DNA from 4 places in the Brevibacillus halotolerans genome. Region 1 is predicted to be linked to each of the others. Evidence: predicted binding sites of a transcription regulator. Region 1 holds the regulator's gene; each other region holds the start of a gene.
The links. The regulator LexA, encoded in region 1, represses DNA repair genes until DNA is damaged. The targets are predictions, from matches to a motif close to CGAACATATGTTCG.
Positions count from the first base shown of each region.

Region 1 (7,590 bases):
CACTGGTGTTGTTTATCTTCTGTTTTTCGATAGTGTACGAAAGCTATCGACCAGAATAATTTCAGGAATGGTATTTTTGGATCCAGCTGTTGCTATTTTATTAGATGTGATCATTATTGGATTTCGACCAAATATGATACAAACAGTAGGAATTTTATTAATATTTATTGGGATGCTTTATACGTTAAAAAAACCAAAACAACAAAATACAGCGAATATTACGTAAAAAAGATCACCTGCACTCTTGATTAACTAGTGGGGTACAGCTAAAATGGGGAAAATATTTTAGGATGGAGAGGGATCAATGAATTCTTATGAGCTGCAAATAAAAGAGTACCTACATGCAAAAGCTGCTGATGCCCAGCACTTTATACTGAATCAATCTTGCCATACGGTCGAAGAGGCGGCTAAAGCTGTGAACGCTTCTATTGAGGAGCTGGTTAAAAATATTTGTATGATTGATGAAGATGGACGACTAATTGTGGCCATTGTAAAAGGAGAGGATCGAGCTAGTACATCACGAGTAAGTAAGGGACTCAATATAAAAAGACCTCGTTTGGCAGATGAAAAGGAAGTATTAGAAGCAACAGGTTATCCAGCCGGTGGGGTCCCTTCTTTTGGATTTGAGGCGATTTTTTTGGTTGATCCGAAAATAACAGAATTAGAGTATGTTTATACGGGAGGAGGCTCTCCTCATTCATTAGTGAAAATAAAGGTAGAAGATTTAGTAAGATTAAATAGCGGAAAATTGATGCGTGTAAGAAAATAGGCGATGCGGTACAGCTAGCATTAAGGCATTTCCTCGCATACGACAGCCCATTCTCCTACACCAATTTTTAGGGAATGCAGTGGATGAAAGAGCTGATACTGATCAGTGAAGGTGTTGCGTGATAACGTGATAAAAAGACTAGTGAATCGTCACGTTGCCTGTAATAGGAACAGGTTTTATGCTAGCGTTTTGCAGAATAACAATCCAATGCGAATGTCGTGGGACGGTTACAGTAGAGCCTTTTGGGTAGATTTTTTCAGCTCCGTAGGTATTTGCATTCAGTAGATACCAGCCCAATGAATCTACTTTCTTATCAAACGTAACCGTTACGCTACCGCCTTTCGCAAGGAAAAAAGGGCCTGTAACACCAGCTTCCCCATAACCTCTATCCCATTCCTTTACCGTTAGTGCAAATGGAATAGAATATTGGCTGTAAGCATTACTACTAATCGTTACTTTTGTTGTGATATGCTTATCTAAAGCCGCGTAGCTAGTCGAGTACAGTAAGAAAACAAGTGGTACTGCTAATAAAGAACAAACGATTTTGTGCATCTTGTAACCTTCCTTTCCGAAATAGGATATACAGACTTGAAGCGGGGATAATTTAGTATATAGTATTAATTTCTCTAAATGTTATATTTTTCCTGTTATCCATATACCTTTTTCTTGCTGTCCTTTTGCCTGTATGAAGTGGAAAAAGGAACTGGTAAAAGAGCGCTATAGATAAATAGGTCAGGCTTTGCTAAAAATGAGATCATAAAAAGAGCGGGATCATGTATATGCAGGAAAAGACACGTTTCGCAAACAAGAAAAGGAAACTCCTAAGTAAAAATGAAACGTAGGAGGGCACTGAAACGTACATATAGAAAACGGGTCAGATGCAACAAAGAGGGGGGTTAAACATGGATGTTTTATTATGGTTGATTGTTATACTTCTATTCGGTGTAAGTATTGCTGGTATTTTCTTCCCAGTGTTACCTGATACGATTATGTTATGGGGCGGTTTTTTACTATATCAATTCGCGATTGCAGAGCCTGGAGCAGGTTTACCGGTTTCCTTCTGGTGGGGAATGGGGATTTTGAGTGTGGTGTTATTTGGTGCTGACCTATTGACTAATATGTACTTTGTTAAAAAATATGGTGGCTCAAAAGCATCAGCAATCGGGTCAATATTAGGTGTTATTATTGGTGTACTTACGTTTCCGCCATTTGGTATGATTATTCTCCCATTTGTATTTGTATTATTAATTGAAATGCTGATGCAAAAACAACCGGCAGAACGAGCTTTTAAGATAGCGATAGGAAGTCTTATAGGTTTCTTTAGCAGTGTCATTATGAAAATCTCTATCCAACTCATCATGATTATCTGGTTCTTTATTGTTGCTTGGTAAAGCTTATTGTGGATCGTTACATTGGATTTTGAGTGTTGATCCATTCCATAAAACCGAGATTGTCAAATTCTCTATCATTTCCTGTAGGGAAACCGGCAATCTCGGTTTATTTGTGTTTACACATCAGAATTAGAGAAGACTTGTTTGAAGATTTGCTAAAAAGAAACACTGTTTTAAGTGGCTATGAGGTTAATTTACACCTAAATATAAGTCCAGTAGTAGGAGAAACACGAAAGGTATCAAGGAGATAGGTAGAGTGGGGCATAAAATAAACCGTTACAAACAATAAATTTGAGTAGTAAAAAACTCTTGGCGAGTATGATCCTCACCAAGAGTTTGTACGTGTAAGCACGTGAGAAGTTAAAAATCCAATGCACTAGTGGAAAAGGCGGTAAACGCCAATTACTTTACCTAAAATCGTCACATTATCTAAAATGATTGGTTCAAGCTGTGAGTTTTCCGGTTGTAGACGGAAGTGGGTTTTCTCTTTAAAGAAACGTTTTACAGTTGCTTCATCCTCTTCGGTCATGGCTACCACGATATCCCCGTTGTTAGCTACATTTTGTTGGCGGACAATTACATAATCGCCATCTAAAATGCCTGCTTCGATCATGCTCTCTCCCATAACGCGCAACATGAACACATTGTCAGACGTAACGATGTTTTCTGGCAATGGAAAATATTCTTCCACCTGTTCAATAGCTGTAATAGGTTGACCTGCCGTTACCTTACCAACCACTGGTACTCGAACGATGGAGCTTTCATAATCGTCCTGTAGACGAGTCTCGTCCAATAATTCAATGGCACGTGGCTTAGTAGGATCGCGGCGGATTAATCCTTTCTTTTCAAGTCTTGCGAGATGACCGTGAACAGTGGAACTGGAAGCTAGTCCTACGGCTTCACCGATTTCTCGAACAGACGGGGGATAACCTTTATCTTTTACTTCCTTACGAATAAAATCAATGATCGCTTGTTGGCGATTGGAGAGTTTGGACATTTCGAACACCTCATTCTCTCGATCCAGATATTTTCTACATTATACCATGAGAATTTGCGTTCGACAAACATTAGTTCGATTCTTTTGCTTGACAGGAATATTTGTTCGCATTATGATGATGTTATCAAATGAGAACAAACGTTTGCGAGGGTGATGATAATGATGGTACAATCTAGCAATTGTCAGAATCTATATAAAGATAAAACAAAAACAATGACGAGTAAGAACACATTGGTACATCATAGAAAAGGGATAACGCGAGGGCAAGCAATCGTAACGTTATTGCTGATCATAGTATCCCTTGCAGCAGGCAGCATGATTTTTGGAAAAGAGAAGGTGGCTATTGCGGCTCCCCATACACAGCAGGCAGCTATAGTCATTACAATTCAGCCAGGTGATACGCTGTGGAGTATTGCACAAGCTTATCAACAGGAATCTGGACTATCAGCCAGAGAGCTAATGGATGAGATCATGAAACAAAATCAGTTAGATAGCCCCATGATTTATGCAGGAAATAATCTAGCTATTCCAGTATACCGATAAGCGGGAGCCATAATTTATATCTCCTCTCCTTTGGTCTTGTGTTATAATAAAGAGAAGTTAGTTGAGGAGGTATCACCATTGGTTACTGATGCAGAAGTAAAACGTATTAATGAATTAGCCAAGAAATCGAAGGGTGTTGGCTTAACTCCAGAAGAAAAAACGGAGCAACAAGTTCTTCGTCAAAAATACATTGATGCTATGAAGGCTTCCTTGAAATCTAGTTTAGATTCGATCCGTTATGTAGAGGATGAGGAACCTAAACACTAGTCTATGTGATTTTTCCAAATGATCCGTAGCACTAGTGCTGTGAAACAGGTTTTTACAAGTAAATAGAGGCGATGGAGTTCGCCCTAAGCGCCAATAGGCTAATGACTCCTACCAGTAATATTACTGGTAGGAGTTTGTTTGTATATATGTGAAAAATAGTGGAAAAGGAGAGAATGCATGTCTTTTTTAATTGTTGGACTATCAGGAATGTTGGGGGCTGTATTCCGATATTTAGTAGGAGCATGGACAGCGGGCTGGTGGGAGCTCTCATTTCCTTTAGGTACGCTAGTAGTCAATTTCATAGGCTGTATCGGATTGGGAGCTCTCAATCAATATCTCTTAACCCGAAATCAACTGCCTGCTTGGTTTACCTTAGGAGTAGGAACAGGGTTTATTGGTTCTTTCACGACCTTTTCGACTTTTAGTGTAGAGACACTTACCCTTTGGCATCAGCATCAATATGTACTTGCCATTTGCTATGTACTGGCTAGTCTATGGGGTGGTTTACTGATGGTATGGCTTGGCTTTCATATCAAATGGAAAACGAAAAAGAGTTAGTTGTACTTAATCCTTTCAATTGAAGCTGGCAATGGTGTACCTCTTCTAGCCACTACTTTTGTAAATGGTGTGTTAACAACTATGGTGAAAAATAGTTCTTATCATTTTGCTTTTATCTGGATCACTGAGTACTGGCCATAGATCTGGAAGCTTAAGCATTAATTCAAACGCATCAGAACTTGATGCACTTGCTTTCATTTGTTTATTAATAGCTTCCAGATCATTTAATGACTGAGTTTTTAAACCACGTTCCTCCATTGTCCGCTTACGTAATTCTTCAACTGTTAGAAGCTCCTCAACAAATGCAAATGCCATTTCCTTTTGCTTTCCTGAAGTTTATGTAGCTGCTTCTCAACATCATTTTTAGCAGTTTCTAATTGTGATTTCTTCTTAATCTGATTCTTTAGCGAGTTTCTTGATGAAGAAACTTACTGATACCATGTATATAAAAGATGCTACTAGAACGATTCGTGATTCTAATTAGGGCCCTAAGCAAATTACAGGTGACGGAATATAATTGTGGAATTGATTTTACAATATAAATCCTGATACGCGCATGGAAACCCTTACATAAGTGAAACTCTTATGAAGAGACAATATATTTTGTAGATAGAATGTTAGCTTACGTTAAATATATTGTAATTCAACTATAGAAAAAGAAGAGATTGAATTTATTTTTTGACTCTGTTATACAACAATGTTGATCATTCATAAAAAAAAGGACTCCTTTTAAGTCCTGTTCAGAAAAATTAAATGGGGGTTGGCATTCTCTTTCTATGGTTTTGTTGGTTGAGCGGAAAGACCAACTATATCTGTGGAACCAAATATTAGCAATGTAATTAAAATAACTATTAGTATTAATTCCGAGAAACCCTCTCCATCAAAATTTTTCATTATGAGCTCACCCTTTTCCTTTTAATACTTATTAATTATCCATTTTCTTTTTAAGTGCCTGAATAATCTCATCCACAGTTATATTGCCATTATCGTTGAGAAATTTTAGCATGCTATCTACATTTGTATTGTTCAAATCGCCTAATGTAACGTACTTTCCCGTTAAACTGACAATCATCGTAGCTTGTCTAAACAATTGAACAGCATCTACTCTTAACTTACCAGTTAAAAGAAGAGCAGCCACAATAAGCTCTAAATTATTGCCATTCATGCAATGTAAAATTGATGAATTATTGGTTGATTGTTTCTTTTTAGCATTATTGGTTGACTGTTTCTTTTTTTTATTATTGGATGAATAATTGGTTGGCTGCTTCTTTTTTTTATTATCTGATGAATTATCGGTTGGCTGTTTCCTTTTTTCATTATCTAATGAATTGTTAGTTGTCTGCTTTCTTTTCTCATTATCTGATGAATTGTTGGTTGTCTGCTTTCTTTTTTCATTATCTGATGAATTGTTTGCTGACTGTTTCTTTTTAGCATTATTCGATGAATTTTGTGCTAACATATTATTTTTTTGAAAGGAATCCATTTATTCTTCCTCCCACCAAACATAGTAATTGCTCATGCATATCGGTGTGAGGTGAGACTGTAAAATACAATTTCGCAAGTTTCACCCTTTAGTACAAAACAAATAGAGTGCACACACTGACTTATAACCCATCATATTCAAAGAACGGAATTATTGTGCTTGGTAAAAGTTTTTTGCGATTAAACTACTCGTTAGCTGAATAACAAATCACATTCTTTAACAGAACCTATTTTTGGGGGAATGGGAACGGGCAGACCCTTTTCATTCTTGGTAATAATGTACATAACAAATTTGCATTCACACAATTTGTGTTTAGTTGGAGTATCTATGCTCTTTCCGATTGTATATTGAGTCACTATGTTGGCTAAATAAGAAAAAGACGAGTCAATGCCCTTGATCGATAGTAGCTCATATGGAATGCAAATGTGGTAATTAATTGGACTACTTATATTCGGGATGATTCACGTTGTACGCCTTTTGATTTCTAGGAAGATGATGAAGAGTGGTTGATCAGATAAGCTTCACCAGCCTTACCAAACACCAAATGCACGACATGATACTGCATCACAGTCAAATCTGGAAAAGTAAACCGAACATTATCGCTGTTACGGATAGGTACCGATTTGATCAGGATGAATGATGTTGGCACAAAGATATGTATATCCTCGGTTCGTATGAACAGGGCATGATTGTTAGCTTTGGATAGGAGGAAGCACAATGACCAAACAGCAGCTCATTGAAACAGTGTAAGGGGCATCGTTATCCCCTTACACCCCACAAAAACTAATCTCTTCGAATGATCAAATATAATAGCAAACCAATGATAGGAAAAGCCAATACAACTATTAATGCAATGAGTGAGAATTCCTTACTATTACCTCTACTTCTTGAATCACGATAGGCCCAGATACTAAAGAAAATATTTAAGAAAATGGGCAGCAATGCAAAAAAACTATGTATAATTTCGCCCATGTCAATCAAGGATATCACCTGCTTTTTAAGTTTGTGAGACATTTCGATTATATAAAAAAATAGGTAAATTGTGTAACTTTTTTCACTAGGTTAGTTACTCAACATACGATAAATGGCAGGAAAGAATGGGGACTATCAAACACAACGCTATTGTTGTAACAGATGCTGACTATGCAATGGATAAATTGGAGCTGGTTCATAAAAAAGCCCAAGAGTTGTTTAGTTCACTTGTATCTCCAATAATAAAAAGCAATTCGAACGGTTATCAAAGTTTTTTCGTTGCTCCAGATGGCAGTAAAGAGGGATGGGAAGAATCAAATGAGGGGATAGACAAAGAAAAGAGTTTGAAAACTTCGTTGATTCTTTGGCATATGACTATGTTTCAACCTCCATTCGTTATGTAAATGTCTCGTACAAAGAAAGTTATGGTGCAGAAATAGAAAAAACAGATCGCGATTTATCAAACCATTACTTGTGATAAGGGAGGATGCGGAATGAATAAAACACAGATGGACATATGCTGAAAAAATTAAGATGGATTAATTACGAAATGATTAAGGCTCAATCTACAGGTGATCAAAAAGAAGAAAAACAACAGAGAACGCGTTAT
Region 1 covers NZ_JAPTNK010000003.1:366,485-374,074, reverse strand. Annotated here, with positions in the region: gene O0550_RS06775 (DMT family transporter) at 1-226, shown strand, start outside; gene O0550_RS06770 (aminoacyl-tRNA deacylase) at 305-769, shown strand; gene O0550_RS06765 (hypothetical protein) at 908-1,321, opposite strand; gene O0550_RS06760 (DUF456 domain-containing protein) at 1,672-2,160, shown strand; gene lexA (transcriptional repressor LexA) at 2,537-3,157, opposite strand; gene yneA (cell division suppressor protein YneA) at 3,317-3,700, shown strand; gene O0550_RS06745 (DUF896 domain-containing protein) at 3,779-3,967, shown strand; fluoride riboswitch at 4,026-4,085, shown strand; gene crcB (fluoride efflux transporter CrcB) at 4,145-4,525, shown strand; gene O0550_RS06735 (hypothetical protein) at 4,598-4,840, opposite strand; gene O0550_RS06730 (hypothetical protein) at 5,451-6,008, opposite strand; gene O0550_RS06725 (hypothetical protein) at 6,493-6,657, opposite strand; gene O0550_RS06720 (hypothetical protein) at 7,106-7,384, shown strand; partial or broken gene O0550_RS06715 (sigma factor-like helix-turn-helix DNA-binding protein) at 7,590-7,590, shown strand, end outside.

Region 2 (7,590 bases), on a different contig from region 1:
TCATAGGTATGCAATCCTGTAGTCGGTTCATCTAGGATGTATATAGTGCGCCCCGTACTGCGGCGATGTAATTCCGAAGCTAATTTCACGCGTTGGGCTTCTCCGCCTGATAAAGTAGTGGCCGGTTGTCCTAACTTCATATAGCCTAAACCAACATCAAGCAGCGTTTGAATTTTTCTTTGGATTTTCGGTACATTTTTGAAAAACTCAACTGCATCTTCCACTGTTGTTTCCAAAATATCAGAAATGCTTTTGCCTTTATATTTAACCTCTAAGGTCTCACGATTGTAGCGTTTTCCATTACAAATCTCGCAGGGTACGTACACGTCCGGTAAAAAATGCATCTCAATCTTAATAATACCGTCTCCTGTGCAAGCTTCACAACGCCCGCCTTTTACGTTAAAGCTAAAACGCCCTTTCTTGTATCCACGCACTTTTGCTTCATTTGTGGAGGCAAACAGGTCACGAATATCATCAAACACGCCCGTATACGTAGCTGGGTTGGAACGAGGTGTACGTCCAATTGGCGATTGATCAATATCAACTACCTTGTCCAAATGCTCCAAGCCATTCATTCGTTTAAATTCTCCAGGCTTAGCCTTTGCCCGATTTAATTCACGCGCCAATGCCTTGTGTAGGATTTCGTTAATGAGAGTACTTTTTCCGGAACCAGAGACACCCGTTACAGCAACGAATACGCCTAATGGAATCTTGACATTCACATTTTTTAGGTTGTTTTCTTTTGCCCCTTCAATCACTATCCATTTATCGCAGGCTTCACCATTTTGAGCAGGCTTACGTCTTTCAAGAGGTACAGGGATGAATTTACGCCCGCTTAAATAAGCTCCTGTCAGAGAGTTAGGATTTTCCATTACTTCTTGTGGAGTTCCTTCCGCCACTATCTGTCCACCGTGAATCCCTGCTCCAGGACCAATGTCGATAATGTAATCGCAGGCTAGCATCGTATCCTCGTCATGCTCTACCACGATCAGTGTATTTCCTAAGCTTGTCATATGCTCCAGTGTCTTAATCAAGCGAGCATTATCACGCTGATGTAGACCAATGCTTGGCTCGTCCAAAATATATAAGACTCCCATTAGACTAGAGCCAATCTGTGTAGCTAATCGAATGCGTTGCGCTTCTCCACCTGATAATGTACCTGCCGCTCGGCTTAATGTTAGGTAATCAAGCCCCACATCAATAAGGAAATTCAATCTTGCTTTGATCTCCTTTAAAATCATATGAGCGATCTTTATCTCTTTCTCACTTAATTCAACCTGATCAAAAAATTGATGGGCATCCACAATAGATAGACTGGTTAGCTCTGAAATATTACGTTTGCCGATCAAAACAGCAAGGCTCTCTTGACGCAAACGCTGGCCTTTACAAACCGGGCAGGCTTTTTGCCCCATGAAGCCTTCAATTTGTTCACGTATATAATCAGAGCTGGTTTCTAGGTGGCGTCTTTGCAGATTCGGGATTACACCTTCAAATGCCACTGTAGCCTCACGTACTTGACCAAATTCATTCTCATAACGGAATTGAATTTTTTCCCCTTTGCTGCCATATAAAACGATTTGCAATTGCTCATCATCTAGCTCTTCCACCGGCACATCTGTAGGAATGCTAAAATGGCGGCAAGCTGATTCTAATAGTTGAGGGTAGTAGGTAGAAGACTTTGGCTCCCAGGCTGCTATAGCCCCCTCTGATAATGTCTTAGCGGAATCTGGAACAACCAGGTCCGGGTCAACCTCCATCCTCACTCCCAATCCGTCACACTCTGAGCAGGCTCCGTACGGACTGTTAAATGAGAAGATTCTTGGCTCTAACTCGCCAATCGAGAATCCACAGAGCGGACAAGCATGCTTCTCGCTAAATAGCAGCTCTTCCTGATCAATCACATCGACAATTACCTTACCATCTGCTAAACGCAACGCTGTTTCTAAGGAATCAGCAATGCGCGTCTGAGAATCAGGTTTGACAACAATCCGGTCAATGACAACTTCAATGCTATGCTTTTTGTTTTTTTCCAGACGAATCTCCTCAGATAAATCCCGGACTTCACCATCAACCCGAACCCGAACATACCCTTGTTTACGAATATCTTCTAACAGCTTGACGTGTTCTCCTTTACGTCCCTGGACTAGTGGAGCCAGAATTTGCATACGGGTACGTTCCGGAAATTCCATAATACGATCTACCATTTGTTCGATCGTTTGGGAACTAATTTCTATCCCATGAGTTGGGCAAACAGGTCTTCCAATACGTGCATATAACAGACGCAAATAATCATAGATTTCTGTCACGGTTCCTACGGTAGAACGTGGATTGCGACTCGTGGTCTTCTGATCAATCGAAATAGCTGGAGAGAGACCATCAATGGAATCTACATCAGGCTTATCCATTTGTCCAAGAAATTGACGAGCATAGGCAGATAGCGACTCTACATAACGACGCTGTCCTTCCGCATAGATCGTATCAAAAGCAAGAGACGATTTTCCTGAACCGGATAGTCCCGTTAAAACAACAAATTTATCTCGTGGGATGACGACATCTATGTTTTTTAAATTATGAGCGCGTGCACCCTTCACCACGATTCGATCTAATGGCATGTATTTCACTCCCTACAAGTCAGCTTTCAACTCCAATATCAAATCACGAAGCTCTGCTGCACGTTCGAACATGAGATTGCGTGCGGCTTCCTTCATTTCCTCTTCCATTCGCTCGATGACTACTATGCGATCTTTTTTCGGCATCTTCTTTACATCTAAGTGTGGTAGGTAATCAGCTTTCTCCTCTGCCACTTTTGTTGCTTCAATAACTCCGCGAATGGCTTTTTGAATCGTTTGTGGTGTGATGCCATGCTTTTCATTGTAAGCAAGCTGGATACTACGGCGCCGTTCCGTTTCTTGTATGGCTTTCGACATGGAATCAGTCATTTTGTCAGCGTACATAATTACGCGACCCTCTGCATTCCTCGCAGCACGTCCGATGGTTTGGATTAATGACCGCTCATTGCGCAGGAAGCCTTCTTTATCTGCGTCTAAAATGGCAACTAAAGATACTTCCGGTAAATCCAGCCCTTCCCGCAACAAGTTAATCCCGACCAAAACATCAAATTCGCCCAAACGCAGGGCACGTAAAATCTGCATGCGCTCTATAGTCTTAATATCAGAGTGCAGATAACGTACTTTAATGCCTATCTCCTTCAGATAATCGGTTAGGTCTTCTGACATCTTCTTGGTAAGAGTCGTTACTAAAACACGTTCGTCTTTAGCAATGGTTGCCTGAATTTCCCCGATTAAATCATCAATTTGTCCTTTTATTGGACGAACGGTGATTGTTGGATCCACTAAACCTGTTGGACGAATGACCTGCTCTGCCATTTTAGGCGTATGCTCCAGTTCATATACTCCTGGTGTGGCTGAAATATAGACAGCTTGCTTTACTTTCTTTTCAAACTCCTCAAACTTAAGCGGACGGTTATCGCGGGCGGACGGTAAGCGGAAGCCATGCTCCACCAGTACATCCTTGCGGGCTCTATCTCCATTGTACATCCCGCGAATTTGTGGGAGGGTCATGTGAGACTCGTCTATCACCATTAAAAAATCATCCGGAAAATAATCAAGCAACGTGTATGGAGGATGTCCCTCTGGTAATCCAGTCAAATGACGGGAGTAGTTCTCAATTCCTGAGCAAAAGCCCATTTCCAGCATCATCTCTATATCGTATCTCGTACGCTGTTCTAGCCGTTGCGCTTCCAACAACTTGCCTGCTGCTTGCAATTCTAACAGCCTTAGTTCTAGCTCCTGTTCAATATTTTCAACAGCTTTCTTCATTTTTTCTTCACGGGTAACGAAGTGAGACGCAGGAAAAATCGCTACGTGGTCCCTACTTCCCAGAATCTCCCCAGTTAATACATCAATCTCTGTGATGCGCTCAATCTCATCACCAAAAAACTCTACTCGTATTGCCTGTTCACTGCGCGACGCCGGGAATATTTCCAGTACGTCTCCTCGAACACGAAACGTCCCACGAGTAAAGTTAATATCATTGCGGTCATATTGAATATCAACGAGGCGATGCAAAACCTCATCTCTGCTTTTTTCCATGCCCGTACGCAGGGAAAGCACCATCTCTCTATATTCAATCGGGGAACCCAAACCGTATATGCAAGAAACGGATGCGACAATGATGACATCTCGTCTCTCTAATAACGCGCTAGTTGCTGAGTGACGCAATTTATCAATCTCATCATTAACGCTTGAATCCTTTTCAATATAAGTATCCGAATGAGGAATGTAGGCTTCCGGTTGATAGTAATCGTAGTAACTAACGAAGTATTCTACCGCGTTATTCGGGAAAAATTCACGAAATTCTGCTGCCAACTGAGCAGCTAAGGTCTTGTTATGCGCCATGACTAGTGTAGGTTTGTTCACCTGAGCTATCATATGAGCAGCAGTAAAGGTTTTACCTGTTCCGGTAGCACCCAGCAGAGTTTGATGGCGTTTACCCGCCTTTATTCCTTCCACTAGCTCTGCAATTGCAATAGGCTGATCACCCGAAGGCGTATACTCCGAAACTAACTCAAAACGATCCACGGTCCCCTCATCCTCCTTTTTATATCCTATCCTTCATTATAGCACAATCATTTAAAATGTAAGCAAAAACTCGAACGTTTGTTTGTCTATTCGATATAAGTGATTTTACCGATAATATAGAAAGATAGCAAGTCTATCTGTCTGATAATTTTTACCCATTTGGGAGGAAAATGAATGCCGACCAACAGCATACAAAAATCGCTGGGAGCAGCGAGAGCAGCAGCCAAAGCGACAGCACAAAACACAACGCCGAAAACAAAGTCTTCCGTACAAGCAGAATATAGCTATGCTAATACAAAAGAATTTTCAACGGGCTTGGATAGCGAATCTTTTATGAAGCTAATGATTGCCCAGATAAAGAATCAAGACCCGATGTCACCAATGGATAACTCTCAATTTATGATGCAAACCGCTATGATGACCATGGTAGAAAAAGTGACGAATATCGAGCTTCTTATGAAGGAGTCAAATAGCAGTCTGTTAAACGTAAAAGAGTACGAGGAAATCATCGGTAAAAAAGCTACTTATGAAGTGGCTCGTAAGGATGACTCCGGTCAAATTTATGTAACAACAGCTTCTGGTACCGTTGACGGAGTAAAAATGGTTGATGGCAGAATCTGGTTTATTGTAGGTAAAGATATTATCTCCCAACAGCAAATCCATGGCCTAGAATCTCTTACGTCTCAAACTGGTGTTGACCAAACACTAAAATACGCCAATATGATTGGTTATAAAGTAACGTATACAGAACAAGGAACAGGCGAGGACGGCAAACCAACCTCAACTGAGTCAACTGGTATCATTCAGGCAGTCAGCATGAAAAATGGTTTGGTAGAATTTGTTCTAGCTGACGGTAAAAAGATTAAATCTACAGATATCGTTGGACTTGAGGTAGTAAAGCCTGAAGAAGAGGAAGAAGCTCCTACTGAGCCGGACGGTTCTGAAGGTACTGACGAAAGCGGCGGTACCGGTGGTTCTGAAGGCACGGGCGAGAGCGGCGGCACCGATGGTTCTGAGGGTGCTGGTGAAAGTGAAAATCCCGACTCCCAAACTCCTGATGACAAGGAAAAGTCTGAAGGTAGCACAGATAAACCCTCTGCATAAATGATAAGAAGAGCAGTCCAAAACCGTTCTTCTCAAACGAAAAAGATGACCTCATACAAGCTTGAGGTCATCTTTTTTTGTTTCCATGCTTTTTCCGCGGGTAATGGGGTTTTCCCTGCTACATGCCCAGCTCATGCTCGCCTTTCGGTTTATGCTTCCTTACTCCAAGGAAACCAATTTCTTGCATAGACACAAAATGCGTTGTCCGTTCGTCTGGTACCACAATAATACCAAGCTGATGATGCTGTCCCGCATAGATCGCACTCTGCGTAAATTTTATTTCATGATCCAGTGTCAAAACTTCCATTTTACAGAAAGCTGGGTTAGCTTGTAACGCCGGATATAAATCTTCCTTTACCGAGATCGGGTATCCATTTACCTTAACAATTACCTCGCCGCTCCTAATCCCCATGACATCGGCTGGCGTCCCTGGGAGTACAGCCAGCACCTTCAGGCCCTTACCAGTAGGAACGTAGTAGGGAGGCAATTTCTCCTCTTGACGTGCGCTTAGCCAGCCCAACCATTCGTGCCCAAAAAAGGCAAAGAGGGCAGCTACATACACAAGAGAAGGAACAATGACTGCTACATAGCTTATTCCAAGCAAAATGAATGAATACAGAAATAAATGCTTGGATAAAGAGCTCGCTTTTTCCTGTGGTGTTTTTGTTTTAGTAATAGCAGAAAAACCCGTAATTGCTGGTAAAAGCAACATCCCAAGCGTAGCCATCGACCAATCCGGAGAAAACAACGGCCATCCCTGAAATAGTGCTGGTACCTGCAATGCCCCTTCTGTAACAGGGGTTAGTACAATGACAGGTGTTAACCAAAAGGAATGAAGCTGGTAAGCACCTACAACTCTTCCGCGTTTTCCTTCTACAAATAACGGAGATGCATGTCTGTCTCCATGACTTCTAATAAACCATGCTTCTACAATATGTAATAGAGCGACTAAAGCTAGTAGCGGTGCTGGATTAGCATGAGCAAACCACCCCCATACTTTAGCGATGCCAGATACCTCTTCGGCTATGGGAAATAGTTTGGCAAGCCCATGTAAGCCCGTAAAAATAGCCGTTCCATAGGCCAAACATAGAAAGCGAAATCTTACAAAGGCAAGTAATAAAGCAATCGCCCAAGCAATCCACATGTCAGATACCTGAATAAAGATACCTAATAACCCAGCTACAAGGCTAACGAACAAACCGCCCACTATCCCCAGACCAACAGAACGCAGTGTTTGTGCTAATGGCGAATGGATTCGTACGGAAAACAGTTGACGCTCCCATAGCATTTGTTTGCGATAATGCAGGTAAATCAGTATGAGAAACGCATATAGGAGCGGATTTAACAGAAAATGTACCAATGCGTACAAATAGTTGCTTATCAGGTTCCAGAGCACACTCAATTTTCTCTCCCCCTCTAAAAATATAAAAGAGCTTGGCAGTTGCCAAACCTCTAGTGCCGGCAAAACTTATTGCACTTTTACTATCAGTCCAAACCATTTATCCTTAATACAAAAAAGAACCACGACCGTTTTGTTCGTGGTTCTTACTTTCTACAGAATAGAAAGGTTTCCCTGCTTTTTTTCTTTGGATTATTTTGCCTTTGACTGCGCAGTGATCTCCAATGCACGTTGCAATTGGCGATCGTTGTTCGGATCTCTCATTACTTTAATTAAAGCATTTTGCATCGCTAGACCCGTTTTTTGATCTACTTTTCCCGTCACTTCAAGCTTATGAGCCTGTTGGAATTTTTTCACTGCGGCTTCAGTAGAAGCATCATAATAGCCATCCAAACGATCTGGCTTCAATTGCAGACCTTCAAGAATTAATTGGAGGTTCTTTACTTCTATCCCATTCATATCGCGTGATAATACTTTATCATGCGG
Region 2 covers NZ_JAPTNK010000004.1:9,744-17,333, forward strand. Annotated here, with positions in the region: gene uvrA (excinuclease ABC subunit UvrA) at 1-2,612, opposite strand, end outside; gene uvrB (excinuclease ABC subunit UvrB) at 2,625-4,601, opposite strand; gene O0550_RS07195 (flagellar hook assembly protein FlgD) at 4,776-5,705, shown strand; gene O0550_RS07200 (PDZ domain-containing protein) at 5,824-7,107, opposite strand; gene O0550_RS07205 (S41 family peptidase) at 7,297-7,590, opposite strand, start outside.
Region 2: a site for LexA is predicted at 4,673-4,686, ahead of uvrB (excinuclease ABC subunit UvrB). Genes of this name have one in related genera too.

Region 3 (7,590 bases), on a different contig from region 1:
GCTCATGGACTCCCGTTTCACTATCAAAAGTGAGACGGGAGTTTTTTAGCAGAAGGACTTATTTATAAGCTAACATGATTGTATCTGCAATCAGAGTTAACCCATATAGGATACAGGCTTTGAACGCTTGAAAACGGTTGATTTTAAGTGCTACTCTTTTTGACTACTCGCCTTTGCTTATATTATACTGGTTAGGTGAATTTGGGCTGGAATATGCAATTGGAGGAAGAGAAATGACCGAAAAGACAACACCCCGTGAAAAGGTTGCCATAGTAACCTTGGGTTGTGAGAAGAATCTGGTCGATTCAGATATGATGGCACATCTGATCGATGAGAAGGGTTATGAGTTAGTTGATAATCCAGATGATGCAACTGTCGTTATCGTGAATACCTGTGGATTCATCGATGCTGCAAAAGAAGAGTCTGTGAACAAGATTTTAGACATGGCCGAGTTAAAAGAGAGCGGAAAATTAAAGTCGTTGGTAGTAGCTGGCTGTTTAACCCAACGCTATAAAGAAGATTTATTACATGAGATTCCTGAAGTGGATGGTATTGTTGGAACCGGCGATTTTATGTCAATTATTAACGTGATTGAAGACACGCTCATTGGTAAACGTACAAGCCTGATCGGCAATCCCGTGTTTAACTACGAGCAAGTGGTTAAACGTAAGGTAAAAGAAGGAACTTATACAACATATACCAAAATTGCAGAAGGCTGTGATAACAATTGCACATTCTGTAGTATCCCACTCATGCGCGGTAAATTTCGCAGTCGTTCAATCGAATCTATCGTAGAGGAAGCGACATATCTGGCAACGAAAGGCATTGTGGAAATTTCGCTAATCGCCCAGGATTCAACGAACTACGGTATGGATTTATACGGTAAGCTAATGCTACCTGAGCTATTGAACAGACTGTCTGAAGTAGACGGCATTGAGTGGGTTCGACTACACTATGCATACCCAGGGTTCTTTACAGATGAGTTAATTGAAACATTTGCTAAAAACCCGAAAGTTTGTAAGTATATTGATATGCCTTTGCAACACTCAGAGGACGCCATTCTGAAACGGATGCGCCGTCCGGGACGTCAAACCGATATTCGTAAGCTTGTTGCTAAAATCCGCGCTGAAGTACCGGATGTAGCTTTGAGAACCTCTTTAATTGTTGGGTTCCCAGGGGAAACAGAAGAGGATTTCTTGAAGCTCTGTGATTTTGTGAAAGACATTAAGTTTGATCGTCTAGGTGTGTTTACGTATTCGAATGAAGACGATACTCCTGCGACACGCCTGCCTGATCAGATTGATGAGGATGTCAAAGAAAAACGCGCTAATATATTGATGGAGATTCAACGTGAGATTGCTAACGAGAAGAATGGTCAATACGTGGGTAAGGTATTGGATGTCCTAGTAGAGAGATACGAAGGTAGAAACAACATTTACGTAGGCCGTACCCAATACGATGCTCCAGAAATCGATGGGGAAGTCTTTATTTCAAATTATCAAGGAGAACTAGGTAAGATTGTAAAGGTGAGAATTACCCACTCATACGATTATGATCTAGCTGGGGAGGTTATTTAGTTGAATCTTGCCAACCGCATCACGCTTGCCAGAATTTTTCTGGTTCCTGTCGTCATGTTTTTTCTACTAGTAGAATACAAATTTGGCACGTTTACCATCGGGACTCTAACTATGACGTACAATGAGCTGATAGCGGCTTTGGTATTCATCTTGGCAGCCAGCACAGATGGTCTAGATGGGTACATTGCCCGTAAGCGGAAGATTGTTACGAATTTGGGCAAATTTTTAGATCCACTGGCGGACAAATTGTTGGTATCGGCTTCACTTATTTCTCTTGTTGAGATGCAACGAATCGAAGCGTGGGTCGTTATAGTGATTATTAGTCGGGAATTTGCAGTGACAGGTCTACGAATGATTGCAGCGGCGGAAGGAAAGGTTATTGCCGCAAGCGCGTGGGGAAAAATTAAGACCTGGGTTCAAATCGTAGCGATTGCTGTCTTAATGATGAATAATTTCCCGTTTGAATTTGTCGGCATACCTTTTGACAAAATCGCGATTTGGGCAATGGTCCTGATTACCCTTTGGTCGGGGTATGACTATTTTTCTAAGAATCGCAATGTCATTCAATATTCGTAAAAGATTGGGATGAAGAGTGATGAAAGCGGAAATAATCGCGGTTGGAACTGAGTTATTACTTGGACAAATTGCTAATACAAACGCGCAGTTTTTATCGCAAAAGCTAGCAGAAGTAGGAATCAATGTTTATTATCACATAACAGTTGGCGATAATTATGAACGAATGCTACAAGTGATAGAACGTGCGAAATCGCGTTCCGATCTCATCATTTTTACCGGGGGGTTGGGCCCTACGCAGGATGATTTGACCAAAGACGTAGTGGCCGACCATCTTGGTCACAAGCTAGTCACGGATGAAAAAGCAATGGCGAACATTCGTGATTTTTTTGAGAGACGCGGTACTGACATGACTGAAAATAATCGTAAGCAAGCCCTTGTAATTGAGGGATCGACAGTCTTTGATAATGATCACGGAATGGCACCAGGAATGGGGATTACCCAAGAGGGCGTTACATATGTCTTGTTGCCTGGTCCCCCAAGCGAAATGTATCCGATGATGGAAAATTATGTGATGCCGTTTTTGGCTTCTTTAGGAAATGAGCATCAAATCTTTCATTCTCGTGTCTTTCGCTTTTTTGGTATCGGAGAATCTCTGTTAGAGGCAAAGCTGATAGACTTAATTGAGGAGCAATCCAATCCGACAATTGCCCCCTATGCCAAGGAGTTTGAGGTGACGTTGCGCATTACGGCTCGCGCTACCTCTGTGGAGGAAGCAGAGAGATTGCTACGTCCTGTTGAAGAGGAGATTCGCAATCGTGTAGGTGAGTTTATATATGCAGTAGGGGAATCTCCGTTGCATCAGGTGCTTTATGAGCAGCTACTAGTAAAACAAGAGACGATTTCTTTTGCTGAAAGCTGTACAGGGGGCACTGTTTCACAACTGCTTACCTCGGTTCCCGGTGCGTCGCAGGTATATCGAGGAGGAATTGTTTGCTATTCCAATGAAATCAAGCATCAATGGCTGGATGTGCCTCTTGAAGTCTTAGAGACAGAAGGGGCTGTCAGTGAAACAACGGCTCGGCTTTTAGCTGAGAATATTCGCCAAAAGATGGGCACAACCTATGGCGTTTCTGTTACCGGTGTAGCAGGGCCTGAGTCTTCCGAGGGAAAACCTGTGGGACTGGTCTATATCGGAATCGCCAGTGAGAAGCAGCCTACTTTGGTAAAAAAGGTGCAAGTTGCAGGACAGCGCAGAGCGATAATTGGGCGTGTTGCCAAGAATGCTCTATATTATGCGCTCCAGCAGCTTCACTGTAATGACTAAAAGAAAGGTGACTATCATGACGATTTTTTCAGATTTAGCTTTACATAAAAATGTGTTGCAAGCTATTCATGATATGGGCTTTGAAGAACCATCACCAATTCAGGCGGCTTGCATTCCTAAAATACTAGAGGGTGGCGACCTGATCGGACAGGCTCAAACAGGTACAGGGAAAACGGCTGCGTTTGGTATCCCGTTGGCTGAGGTCTTAAACCCTACTAACAACCGTATACAGGCGATTGTTTTGACTCCGACTCGCGAGCTCGCTATACAGGTGGCGGGAGAATTAGTGAGAATATGCAAATACAAAAAAATTCGCACACTCCCTATCTACGGTGGGCAATCAATTAGCCATCAGATTCGTGCGCTTCGACAAGGTGTGCATGTGGTGATTGGTACACCTGGGCGTGTTTTAGACCATTTGCGCCGCAAGACACTCCATTTGGAAAATGTGAAAATGCTTGTTCTCGATGAAGCAGATGAAATGCTGGACATGGGCTTTATTGAAGATATCGAGACCATTCTTAGCCACATGAAAGCTGAGCGTCAAACCTTGCTTTTCTCAGCAACCATGCCTCCTGAAATCAAGCGTTTAGCTCATCGCTATATGAAAAATCCCGAGACTGTGGCTGTCAGCCGTGAAGAAGTAACAGCACCTTCTATTGAACAAGTGTATTATAAAGTTTTCGAACGTAATAAACGGGAGAGCCTATGCCGCATTCTCGATAGCCAGGATGTAGAGCTTGGCATTATTTTCTGTCGAACGAAGCGCGGGGTAGACGAATTGAGTGAGGCCTTACAAGCACGAGGCTATATGGCAGATGGCTTGCATGGCGACCTATCTCAAGCACAGCGCGACAAAGTAATGAAGGCCTTCCGGGAAGGTACGATTGAGTTTTTGATTGCTACAGATGTAGCAGCTCGTGGGATTGATGTAGGTAACGTCTCACATGTTATTAATTACGATATTCCACAGGACCCAGAAAGCTACGTACATCGGATCGGCCGAACTGGACGTGCTGGGCGTAAAGGGATAGCTATGACACTAGTCACTCCTCGAGAGATGCGTCAGTTAATGGTGATTCAAAAACAGACGAAAGCATCCTTGATTACTCGCACCGTACCTACCTTGGAGGAGATTGCGGAGCGCAAACGTACTCAATTACGTGAACAGCTACGTTCGCTGATTGAAAGTGAGTCTGTGAATGGTATGTATCAAGAAATCGTGAATGAGCTAATGCAGGAGCATGACCCAGCTAAAGTTGCAGCCGCTGCTCTACATCTCGCGTTTCATACTGATCCGAGTGGAAATGATGAAGAAGAAGGGTACAATTTTGGTGAGACGGGCGCAGCAAGAGGAATGGTTCGTTTCTTCTTAAATGTAGGACGAAATGTGAACATGAAGCCTCAGGATCTTGTACGGGAGATTTCCGAATCGGTGGGCATTCCGGGCAAATCAGTAGGACGAATTGATATTTTTGAAAACTTCACGTTTGTAGAAGTCCCAGAAGATGTTGCTCCGTTTGTTTATGAGGCGTTAAGACAGACGCGCATCAACGGTAAACGTATTAATCTAGAGCCCGCTAAACCGCGGACACGTAAATCATAATTAGGCTGTACAGAAGGTTTTTTCACATGGAGGTTAAGTGAAAATGCCTTCTTTTTTCTATATAATTCCTATACGAATATTTGTTCGTAAAAAATACTTGGCAAACCCCTCTATCTCGATGTATGATACATACATAAGAAAAAGTTGAGTGGAACGAGAAAGGGAGTGTCACTATTGTCAGATCGTCGCGCTGCGCTTGAGAGTGCTTTAAGACAAATAGAAAAACAGTTCGGGAAAGGCTCCATCATGAAGATGGGAGAAATGGCACATTCACAGGTTTCTACTGTTTCAACAGGAGCCTTAGCTCTTGATATCGCACTTGGTGTCGGCGGTTTCCCACGTGGCCGTATTATTGAGATTTACGGGCCAGAATCCTCTGGTAAAACAACAGTTGCACTTCATGCCATTGCAGAAGTACAGAAGCAAGGTGGACAAGCAGCCTTTATTGATGCAGAGCATGCTCTAGACCCTGTTTATGCTGCTAAATTGGGTGTTAACATAGAAGAATTACTTTTATCCCAACCAGACACAGGAGAACAAGCTTTAGAAATTGCGGAAGCTCTCGTACGCTCTGGCGCTGTAGATATTATCGTAGTAGACTCCGTAGCGGCTTTGGTACCAAAAGCTGAGATTGAAGGAGAAATGGGTGACTCTCACGTTGGTCTACAAGCTCGTTTGATGTCTCAAGCTTTACGTAAGCTTTCTGGAGCTATCAATAAATCCAAAACGATTGCGATCTTTATTAACCAGTTGCGTGAAAAAGTGGGCGTTATGTTTGGAAACCCAGAAACTACTCCTGGTGGACGTGCTTTGAAATTCTATGCTAGTGTACGTCTTGATGTGCGTAAAGCAGAGGGAATTAAACAAGGCAATGATATAGTAGGTACAAAGACTAAAATTAAAGTTGTAAAAAATAAAGTAGCTCCTCCGTTCAAAGTAGCCGAAGTCGATATTATGTATGGAGAAGGTATTTCTAAAGAAGGCAGTATTCTGGATATTGGAGCTGAGCTGGACATTGTTGCTAAAAGCGGCGCCTGGTATGCATTTAATGAGGAACGTTTAGGTCAAGGCCGTGAAAATGCAAAACAGTTCTTGAAAGAGAATCCAGCTATTGCAGCTCAGATTGACCAAAAAATTCGAGAATATTACAGCTTGAATCCTAATTCCATCCCAGAGGGAGAAGCGGTTCTCGATCCAGAGCAGGATGAAGAGCCAACTTTTGATTTAGAGTAGAAGAGATGTAAGCCTGTCGTATTCTGTGCGGCAGGCTTTTTATGTGAAGACAAAGCAGTCTCGATTAGAATGGGAGGAAACATGAAAACCTCAGGGGTAATCACGGCCGTTCATAGGGATTCTAAAAGAAAACAAGTGTATTTAATTGATCTGGACAATGAATTTGCATTTGAAGTGCATGAGGAAGTCTTTATTAAGTACCATTTGATGAAGGGTACAGAGATAGATAGTAATTTTTTCGCAGAGGTTTTACGAGCGGATCATGAGAATAAAGCCTATTTGGCTGCTATTAATTATCTTAGCTATCGTCCACGGAGTTCTAGAGAAGTAGAAAGATATTTAATAGGGAAAGAGTTTTCACTAGAACTAGCGGAGCGAATAGTAGAGAAGTGTACGCGGGAAGGATATATAAACGATGAGCTATTTGCTAAAAAATGGGTAGAAGAGAGATTGCGTTTAAAGCCTAGAGGAGCCTATATGCTCAAGATGGAATTAAAGCAGAAGGGAATTGCCCCAAGTTTGATAGAGAAAGTATTGGGAAGAATAGAATATGAACAGGAGCTAGATGCAGCGCGTGGTTTGTTACGAGGAAAACTAGCAAGAATAACAGCTCCCATTGATCAAAAAACAGAGCATAAGCTCTTACAATTTTTATTACGGAAAGGATTTTCCCATTCCATTGTTCAACAGCTAAGAAATGAATGGAGAACAAAAAACTGGATGGAGGAAGATGACGAGTAGGGAGGGCGTATCCTCTAAATCCTTCCCTAGCGAAGCAATCCTACTCCCCACAAGGTCTACTCCTTGACAAGGCTTGTTCGCAAATAATAAAATAGGTTTGTATTACTTGGTGTTTGATAACTTTTTGCGATTAGCAATCCATAACTGAATATCCATGAGGCCTATGTCTATCATGATTGCAGTCGACCGAGTCGCATCGGTCTTGTTTTTTAGGCTATGGATGCCAAATGTTTCCTTCTTCGGTCTTACTTGTTTTTCATTTTGTGTACGAGATACGAAGATGATAGGAATCACCAAGAAAAAAATGATTTGTATGAGAAATGTAAAAGTCATAGACAAAGGAGGTGTAAGAGAACACGTATGGATCTATCTAACCCACTATTGTTAGTTTTGCTATTGTTGGTAGCACTAGCAATTGGTTTTGGGGTCGGATACTTCTTACGTAAATCCATTGCAGAAGCCAAAATTTCAAGCGCAGAAGAAGCGGCGAAGCAAATCGTCGAAGAAGCGAAACGCGATGCGGAGGCAGTGAAAAAGGAAAAAGTCTTAGAAGCCAAAGACGAAGTGTTTAAGCTGCGTACAGATGCTGATCA
Region 3 covers NZ_JAPTNK010000002.1:360,617-368,206, forward strand. Annotated here, with positions in the region: gene rimO (30S ribosomal protein S12 methylthiotransferase RimO) at 234-1,577, shown strand; gene pgsA (CDP-diacylglycerol--glycerol-3-phosphate 3-phosphatidyltransferase) at 1,578-2,153, shown strand; gene O0550_RS04645 (competence/damage-inducible protein A) at 2,173-3,417, shown strand; gene O0550_RS04650 (DEAD/DEAH box helicase) at 3,434-5,023, shown strand; gene recA (recombinase RecA) at 5,198-6,256, shown strand; gene O0550_RS04660 (RecX family transcriptional regulator) at 6,338-6,997, shown strand; gene rny (ribonuclease Y) at 7,358-7,590, shown strand, end outside.
Region 3: a site for LexA is predicted at 5,097-5,110, ahead of recA (recombinase RecA). Genes of this name have one in related genera too.

Region 4 (7,590 bases), on a different contig from region 1:
AGGTTTCCCAACGGTCATCCCCAAGCGACTTAAGTAACAGAATCTCAATTTTAGCCCCTGTCTCGCTTTTTACGCCAATCAAACGGGCGGGCAACACGCGACTGTCATTAACAACCAGCACGTCCCCCGCTTCTAAATACGTAAGTAAGTCCGTAAACTGCTGATGAGTTACTTCACCTGTTTGTTTATCAAGAACAAGCAAGCGAGACCCTGTGCGATCCTCAAGTGGATGCTGGGCAATCAACTCTTCAGGCAGGTCAAAATCAAATAAAGTTACATCCACGTCTCTCTAATCTCCTTTTTTGCAATTCATTGCTGTTGGACAAATCCTTCTAAGACTCAGAAGGCATTGGGAGTTGAAAATGCGTGTAGCATGCTGGTGTCGCAATACGTCCACGCGGTGTTCGCTGAATGAACCCAATTTGTAGCAAATAAGGCTCACAAACATCTTCAATCGTTTGTGATTCTTCCCCAATGGTAGCTGCAATCGTATCTAGTCCTACTGGTCCGCCTGCAAATTTTTCGATGATGGCAAGAAGTAATTTATGATCAATATGATCGAGTCCGCAAGCATCCACCTGAAGTCTGACTAAAGCTTCATGGGCAATTTCTTGGGTAATAATTCCTTCGCCCTGAACCTGAGCGAAATCCCGGACACGTTTTAATAAGCGATTGGCAATACGCGGTGTCCCTCGGGAGCGCCTGGCAATTTCTAGAGCCCCACCTTCTTGCATCCCAATTTGCAGGATGTCTGCTGCACGCGACACAATGAAAGCTAATTCTTCAATTGTATAAAATTCCAAACGATTAACGACCCCAAATCGATCGCGCAACGGAGACGAAAGTAAGCCCGCACGCGTCGTAGCCCCTATTAAGGTAAAGGGCGGCAGGTCAAGTCGGACATTGCGAGCACTCGGCCCTTTTCCTATGATGATGTCTAAAGCAAAATCCTCCATCGCTGGATACAAGACTTCTTCTACACTGCGATTTAGTCTATGTATCTCGTCAATAAACAGCACATCCCCCTCTTGAAGATTCGTAAGGATGGCAGCTAAATCACCTGGTCGTTCAATCGCGGGTCCAGAGGTTGTTTTTAGGTTCACACCTAGTTCATTAGCTATAATCTGGGATAAAGTTGTCTTTCCTAAACCTGGAGGTCCATATAATAATACATGGTCCAACGCCTCTTTTCGCATTTTAGCAGCTTCGATAAAGACCTTTAAATTCTCTTTTACCTGCTTTTGCCCGATGTATTCGGATAAGAAGCGAGGACGCAAACTAAATTCATTAGCATCTTCTTCCCACTGCATATGGGTGGTAATAATCCGATTATCGTCCATCTTCTTTATCCCCTCATAAAGAGCGCAAGCCCCTGTTTAATCAATTGTTCTACACTAGCCCCCGATTTAGCTGATTCCAGCAATGTAGGACGAATCCCTTGTGTTTCGTTGTCTGAATAGCCTAAAGCCATCAACGCCTGCATAGCTTCCTCTAAAGCAGCCATATCGGAATTTCCCTTCACCAATAAAGATTCTGGTGCAGTTGTAACCAGCATAGACGGTGTAAAGCCCTTCAACTTATCTTTCAAGTCTAAGATCATGCGCTGGGCCGTCTTCTTCCCAATCCCAGGAAACTTTGTTAAATAAGTCACATTCTCTTGTTGAACAGCAGAAACAATTTGGTCAGGTGTAGCCCCAGCCAAGATAGCTAATGCGCCTTTTGGTCCGATGCCATTCACATCAAGCAGTCGGCGATATAAATCACGTTCATCTCTGGTTGCAAATCCATATAAATGAATCGCATCCTCACGTACATGGTGATGCGTAAATAATCGGCAAGACTTCCCTTCATCTTTCACAAAATAATAAGGATTAGGACAAAAAATGCGGTAACCAAGCCCACCTGCTTGCACCACAACGTATTCCGTATCTATATATGAGACAATTCCTTCTACAAAATCAATCATTTCTTTGCACCTTCCGATATATCATAATACGTGCGGCTTTGAGCATGTGTAATCGCTACACCTAATGCGTCTGCTACGTCGTCTGGTTTTGGCACTTCTTTTAACTTCAATAACATCCGTACCATTTCTTGAATTTGCTTTTTCTCAGCTCCACCGTAGCCAGTCACTGCCTGCTTGATTTGCATTGGTGTGTATTCAAAAACCGGGATACCTTTTTGCTCCGCAGCCAAAATAATAACACCCCGAGCCTGTCCTACAGTAAAAGCCGTGGTCACATTTCGGTTAAAAAACAATTTTTCTATGCCCATTTCATCAGGCTTATACGTTTCCAAAAGCTCAATGGTAGCATCATACACTTGACGCAATCGTAGCGGCACAGGTGTATGAGCTTCTGTCTGTATGCTACCATACTGTACAGGCTTTAAGGAACTTCCTTCTTTATCGATAAAACCAAACCCGACAATTGCAATCCCCGGGTCAATTCCGACTATCCGCATTCCATTCTCTCCGCTTCTTCCTGTCTTCCTTTAACTGTAACACAAACCAGACAGATTGCGAACATGCATTTCCGTTGAAAGTTTGATAACCCCATCTATAAGCAATCAAGCCCTAGCTTTTTCTATCGTTCCACCCCTAAGCCCATTTCATTGATTCATGACAGAGCACGCAGAAAAAGCCTGCTGAGATATTCTCAACAGACTCCCCCTGCCTCGTTTCATAACGTGGGACGGCCAATTAGTGTTTGTTCATACCAAGCTCATCAGCTAAGTCATGCTGCATATGGGCGTAATCGTCTACTTCGTGCTGCATCTGATTCTCGATACTATTTATTTGTCGATAGTTCAATTTGTTATGACCTTGGTTGAGCTGAACATACAAGCGTTGATGGAACTGGTCTTTGTAGCTTCCTCTAGGCATTGAAGACATACAAGAACTCCTCCTTCACATGGCCGTCCCCTACAGTATGCGATGTTGATGATTGCGGTATGTATCCCGATTTTACCTATTAGCGTTCGATCAGTAATGGATAACAAGCTTAGAATGAAATGGATTTCTGGAAGCATCCTATAACTAAAGTCGATTTCATTTGTCATTTTAAAGGGGGACATGTTATGAAGAAGAAATCCTTTTCTAGTCTCTATTTTCTGCTAATCTGCTTTTGTTTACTATTTTCCCCCACCACTGTTTTCGGAAAACATCATGTGTACGTAAACGAAACAAATAAACTCGTTCCATTTTCCCCGGGTTCCCTGCCTCAAGGGGGCATTACCATCATTGTAAAAACCTCTGTACATGCTGCTTTTCAATCGAAGCTGACAATATCAGGTCAGGAAAAATGGGGACAGCTAATTGAAGCTAGCCCACGTATTTCAAGCTCTGAACCAGAATTTATTCGGGCTATCATCTATACGGAAAAAAATCGTTATCTATATAGTGATGAGCAGCGGTTATTTGAACAAGACTCCTATCGGGAAGTACTAGTAACAAATTCATTGCGTACACATCTTGAAAAATGGGTTTCTTTAACCGAACAAAAGCATTACGGTTTATTATCGCCGTGGAGCGAGGTACAACAAAACTTTAAACGTATGGCTTACGGAACTGTCACAGATATTGAATCAGGTGAACAATTCCGTGTACAGCGTCGAGCTGGTAGTGATCATGCTGACGTACAACCTTTAACCAAGCAGGATACTCTCATTATGAAAAGGATATATCAGGGGAAATGGAGCTGGAAAAGGCGCGCCATATTACTGACCATAAACGGAAAACATTATGCGGCTTCCATGCACGGTATGCCTCACGGTGGTGATGGAATTCCTGGAAATCAATTTAATGGGCATTTTTGTATTCACTTCTTAGGCAGCTCGACTCATAAGCGTCATGAGCCGGATGCTGGCCACCAATTTATGATTCAAAAAGCGGCTGGAACACTCTATTCAGCTCTGCGGGAGGCTAGCCCGCTTCAAATTATTGATTATTATCTCACCTGTCTGCGGGAAGAAGAGCCTCTTGCTTCCTTTTTAGTTGCGGGATCACCAAGCTCTCTGACATCCATGAATGATCCCGTGTATGTTCGTGAACGGTTGCACCCGCTTTTAGATAAGATGACAGCGGAGGAGGAAACTAGCGATATGTTTTCAGTCACCATCCCTGTCAAACTCTCCTATGCTAAGAAAGGGAAAACCTATCAAAGAATCTGTTATTTTACCTTAGTAAGAGGATCACAGTGGGATCGTTGGCGAATCGCCGAAATGGAGCTTGTTGGTGAATAACAAAAAACGGTGATGTAAAAAGGATGTTCCCTAAGCAATCTTGCTGTTCGGAACATCCTTTCTTACCTTTTAACCTGAAATTGTCGTTATACAGAGACCGTTTCTGAGGTCGTCTGAGAAGCGTTTTTAACCGCCTTATCTTTTCGAGCCAAACAAATATTTAATACAATCGCGGTTAACGAGCCTGTAACGATCCCATTTTGCATAATCATCTTTGCCATACCTGGTAGCTGATCAAACATTTGTGGAACCACTGCGGAGCCTAAGCCTACTGCAATACTGCAAGCTGCAATTAAAAGATTTTCATTTTTAGATAGATCGACACTCGATAAAATATTAATACCCGATGCAACTACCATCCCAAACATAGCAATCATAGCCCCGCCTAGTACAGCATCGGGAATAACGGTTGTAAGTGCAGCCAATTTTGGCAGCATTCCCAATGTAACAAGAATTACGCCTGCTCCCATAATGGCTTCTCGACCTTTGATCCCCGTCAATGAAAGAAGCCCTACATTTTGTGAGAAAGCTGTATAGGGGAACGCGTTAAAGACACCACCCATTGTAATAGCAAGGCCTTCTGCACGTAAGCCTTTTACTACTGTTTTGGAGTCAATCTTGGTGTCCGTCACTTTTCCAACTGCAAAATAAACACCGGTAGATTCCACCATACTGATTATATTGACGATTATCATCGTTAGAATTGCCATTATATCAAAGCGCGGCGTACCGAAATAGAATGGTTGTACAATGCTGATCCAGGAGGCAGTCCACACATGTGAGAAGTCAACCATGCCTAAGAAAAAGGCGATCATGGTACCCGTCACAAGTCCAATCAATACGGCAACCGATCGAATAAATCCAGTAAAAAAACGATTAAACAACAGGATTAAAAGCAAGGTTAAAAAAGCTAGAAGTAAATTAGTAGGAGAGCCAAAAGATGCACTGCCTTCCCCACCAGCCGCATTCTTCATCGCGACAGGAATTAAGGATAAACCAATGATGGTAACGACTGAGCCTGTAACCACTGTTGGAAAAAAGCGTAGTAATTTACCAAACAAAGGTGCAAATAAAAATACAAAAATACCAGATACGATAATAGCACCATATGCAGTTGTTAAGCTGTTCCCTGCTGAAAGGGACACGGCAATGATGGGCCCTACTGCTGTAAAAGTACATCCGAGCATTACGGGAAGTCCCGATCCAATGTACCTTCCGCCATAGACTTGAAGCAAGGTCGCAAGCCCGCTGGTGAAGAGGTCTGCCGCGATTAGATATGCCATCTGTTGTGGTGTTAATCCCAATTCTTTACCGATAATAAGCGGAACGATAACAGCCCCTGCATACATCGCTAGAACCTGTTGAAAGCCCAAAGTAAATATCTTTTGCTTGCTTAACATTGCGCTCTATCTCTCCCTTTTTGCCTTACGATTTGCAGGCACCGATTTCCTCGATAAACTCAATACCTGTTTCTGGGGACATCGATTTAATTCGAGCTAACGAATGAATAGCAATCCCTCTTTCCTCAAGCAAGCCTCGGCCTTCCTGAAAGCTTTTTTCGATAACAGCACCTACGCCAACCAATTCGGCACCAGCTTCTTTCACAATGTCGCACAATCCTACTAATGCAGCTCCAGTAGCTAGGAAATCATCTACGATTAGTACGCGCTCACCCGGCTTTAAATAGGCTTTAGCCACACTAATCTGGTATGTTTCTTTACGTGTGAAAGAATGCACAGATGCCGTATATACATCATCCGATTGCGTAATTGCTTTTTTCTTTTTTGCATAAACAAAAGGGACTTGTAGCGCAAAGCCTGTTGCCATTGCAAATTGAATTCCACTCGCCTCGATTGTTAAAACCTTCGTAATGTTTTCTTTAGCAAATCGCTTCGCAAATTCTTCCCCGATCAGCATGGCTAGCTTGGAGTCCACCTGATGATTTAAAAAAGCATCTACCTTTAAAACCGTATCGGACAATACGTTTCCGTCCTGACAAATTCTTTCCTGTAATACCTTCATGAGTAGCCAAAAGCCCCTTTCCACATTTGCAACAAAGTATTTTAAAAAAACAAAAAAACCCAAAAGGACAAGGCACTTGAATAACAATGTTCAAGTGAAACCTGTCCTTCTGGGTTTTTATCCCTTAGGTGTACTTTGTATATAACAAAGCTTGCATCGCTTGGACCAGCCCTCTTGTCAACAAACGGATAACAAAAGCGGAACCCTAGATGCACTTTCACTCGTAGTCAGATGAGATGATCGGTCATCTGGTAGAAACTTATGGGCCATATCCCCAAGAATTATACGAGTCATTTGAAATTGAATAGGTACACTGTATCATACCCACTATTTTTCGACAAGCAGGAAACACATCCCGCTCCCAAACAATATTTTCCCATTATAAATAGGAAGCGATTACATAGTAGAGAATATTTGATCTACCCTTTCTCCTCCTAACATTCAAACAAATCAGTCCAATAAAAAACAACCAGCTTTTCTCATCAATCGAAATGCAATAGAGAAGCTAATTGTTTTTTTATTACTCAATAAATGAGCGGACTTTTGATTACTGAGACTCAATCTGTCGTTGAAATTCGCTAAAAGTAGATAAAATACTGTTATATTCAGCGAGATCATGTACACGGATACCTTTATACAAATGTCCAAGCTCTTCTTTAGAAAGGCTCGCTTTCATACTATCCGTGTTAATTCGATAAAAGGTTTGAATCACTTTCTGATAATCTGGCAACCCTTCAAAGAAGGTTAAAAAACCATCAGGTGATAAACCAAAGTAACCCTTCTCTTTACAAATAGGAGCAAGGTCATTCTCTTCTTTATGTAGCACAATATAATCTGGATGAACCGAAACCAGCTCCCAGCCGGCATACGGTTTCAATATTTGCTCTAAGGTTTGTTCTCTTACTTCTTTTTTCTCCTCATCCGTTACACCGCATACGTATGTACGGGTTAAGACGACCTGTCTTGGCATGGAGAATACAGGGACACTTTCATTCCCTTCCATTTGCGATAACATCCTATTTTTATCTACTTGATTCGTCAGCTTCATTTCAAGACGAGAAACCCAGAATCCCAATACTAAGCCTATTGTTAACACAAGAAACAACATTAGCCATTTCCACTTCAGTTTTGCTGGGCGCAATGATTTGAGCATAGCAGAAAAACCCCTTTAGATGGCGTTTTTCTCCTATTATTCTCCATCTGCAACGAGTTTTATACAATAGTAGATCACCGGATAAATCACGAACGTTTTTAATATGAGTTATATTATATTTCGTTATTATTGTTAGTGTAAGCGTTTTTCATGTCAGTCATTTCCCGTTTTAC
Region 4 covers NZ_JAPTNK010000001.1:615,599-623,188, reverse strand. Annotated here, with positions in the region: gene queA (tRNA preQ1(34) S-adenosylmethionine ribosyltransferase-isomerase QueA) at 1-283, opposite strand, end outside; gene ruvB (Holliday junction branch migration DNA helicase RuvB) at 333-1,340, opposite strand; gene ruvA (Holliday junction branch migration protein RuvA) at 1,346-1,966, opposite strand; gene ruvC (crossover junction endodeoxyribonuclease RuvC) at 1,963-2,463, opposite strand; gene O0550_RS02720 (hypothetical protein) at 2,702-2,893, opposite strand; gene O0550_RS02715 (hypothetical protein) at 3,079-4,242, shown strand; gene O0550_RS02710 (nucleobase:cation symporter-2 family protein) at 4,329-5,642, opposite strand; gene O0550_RS02705 (xanthine phosphoribosyltransferase) at 5,668-6,264, opposite strand; purine riboswitch at 6,469-6,573, opposite strand; gene O0550_RS02700 (BofC C-terminal domain-containing protein) at 6,812-7,417, opposite strand.
Region 4: a site for LexA is predicted at 2,522-2,535, ahead of ruvC (crossover junction endodeoxyribonuclease RuvC). Genes of this name have one in related genera too.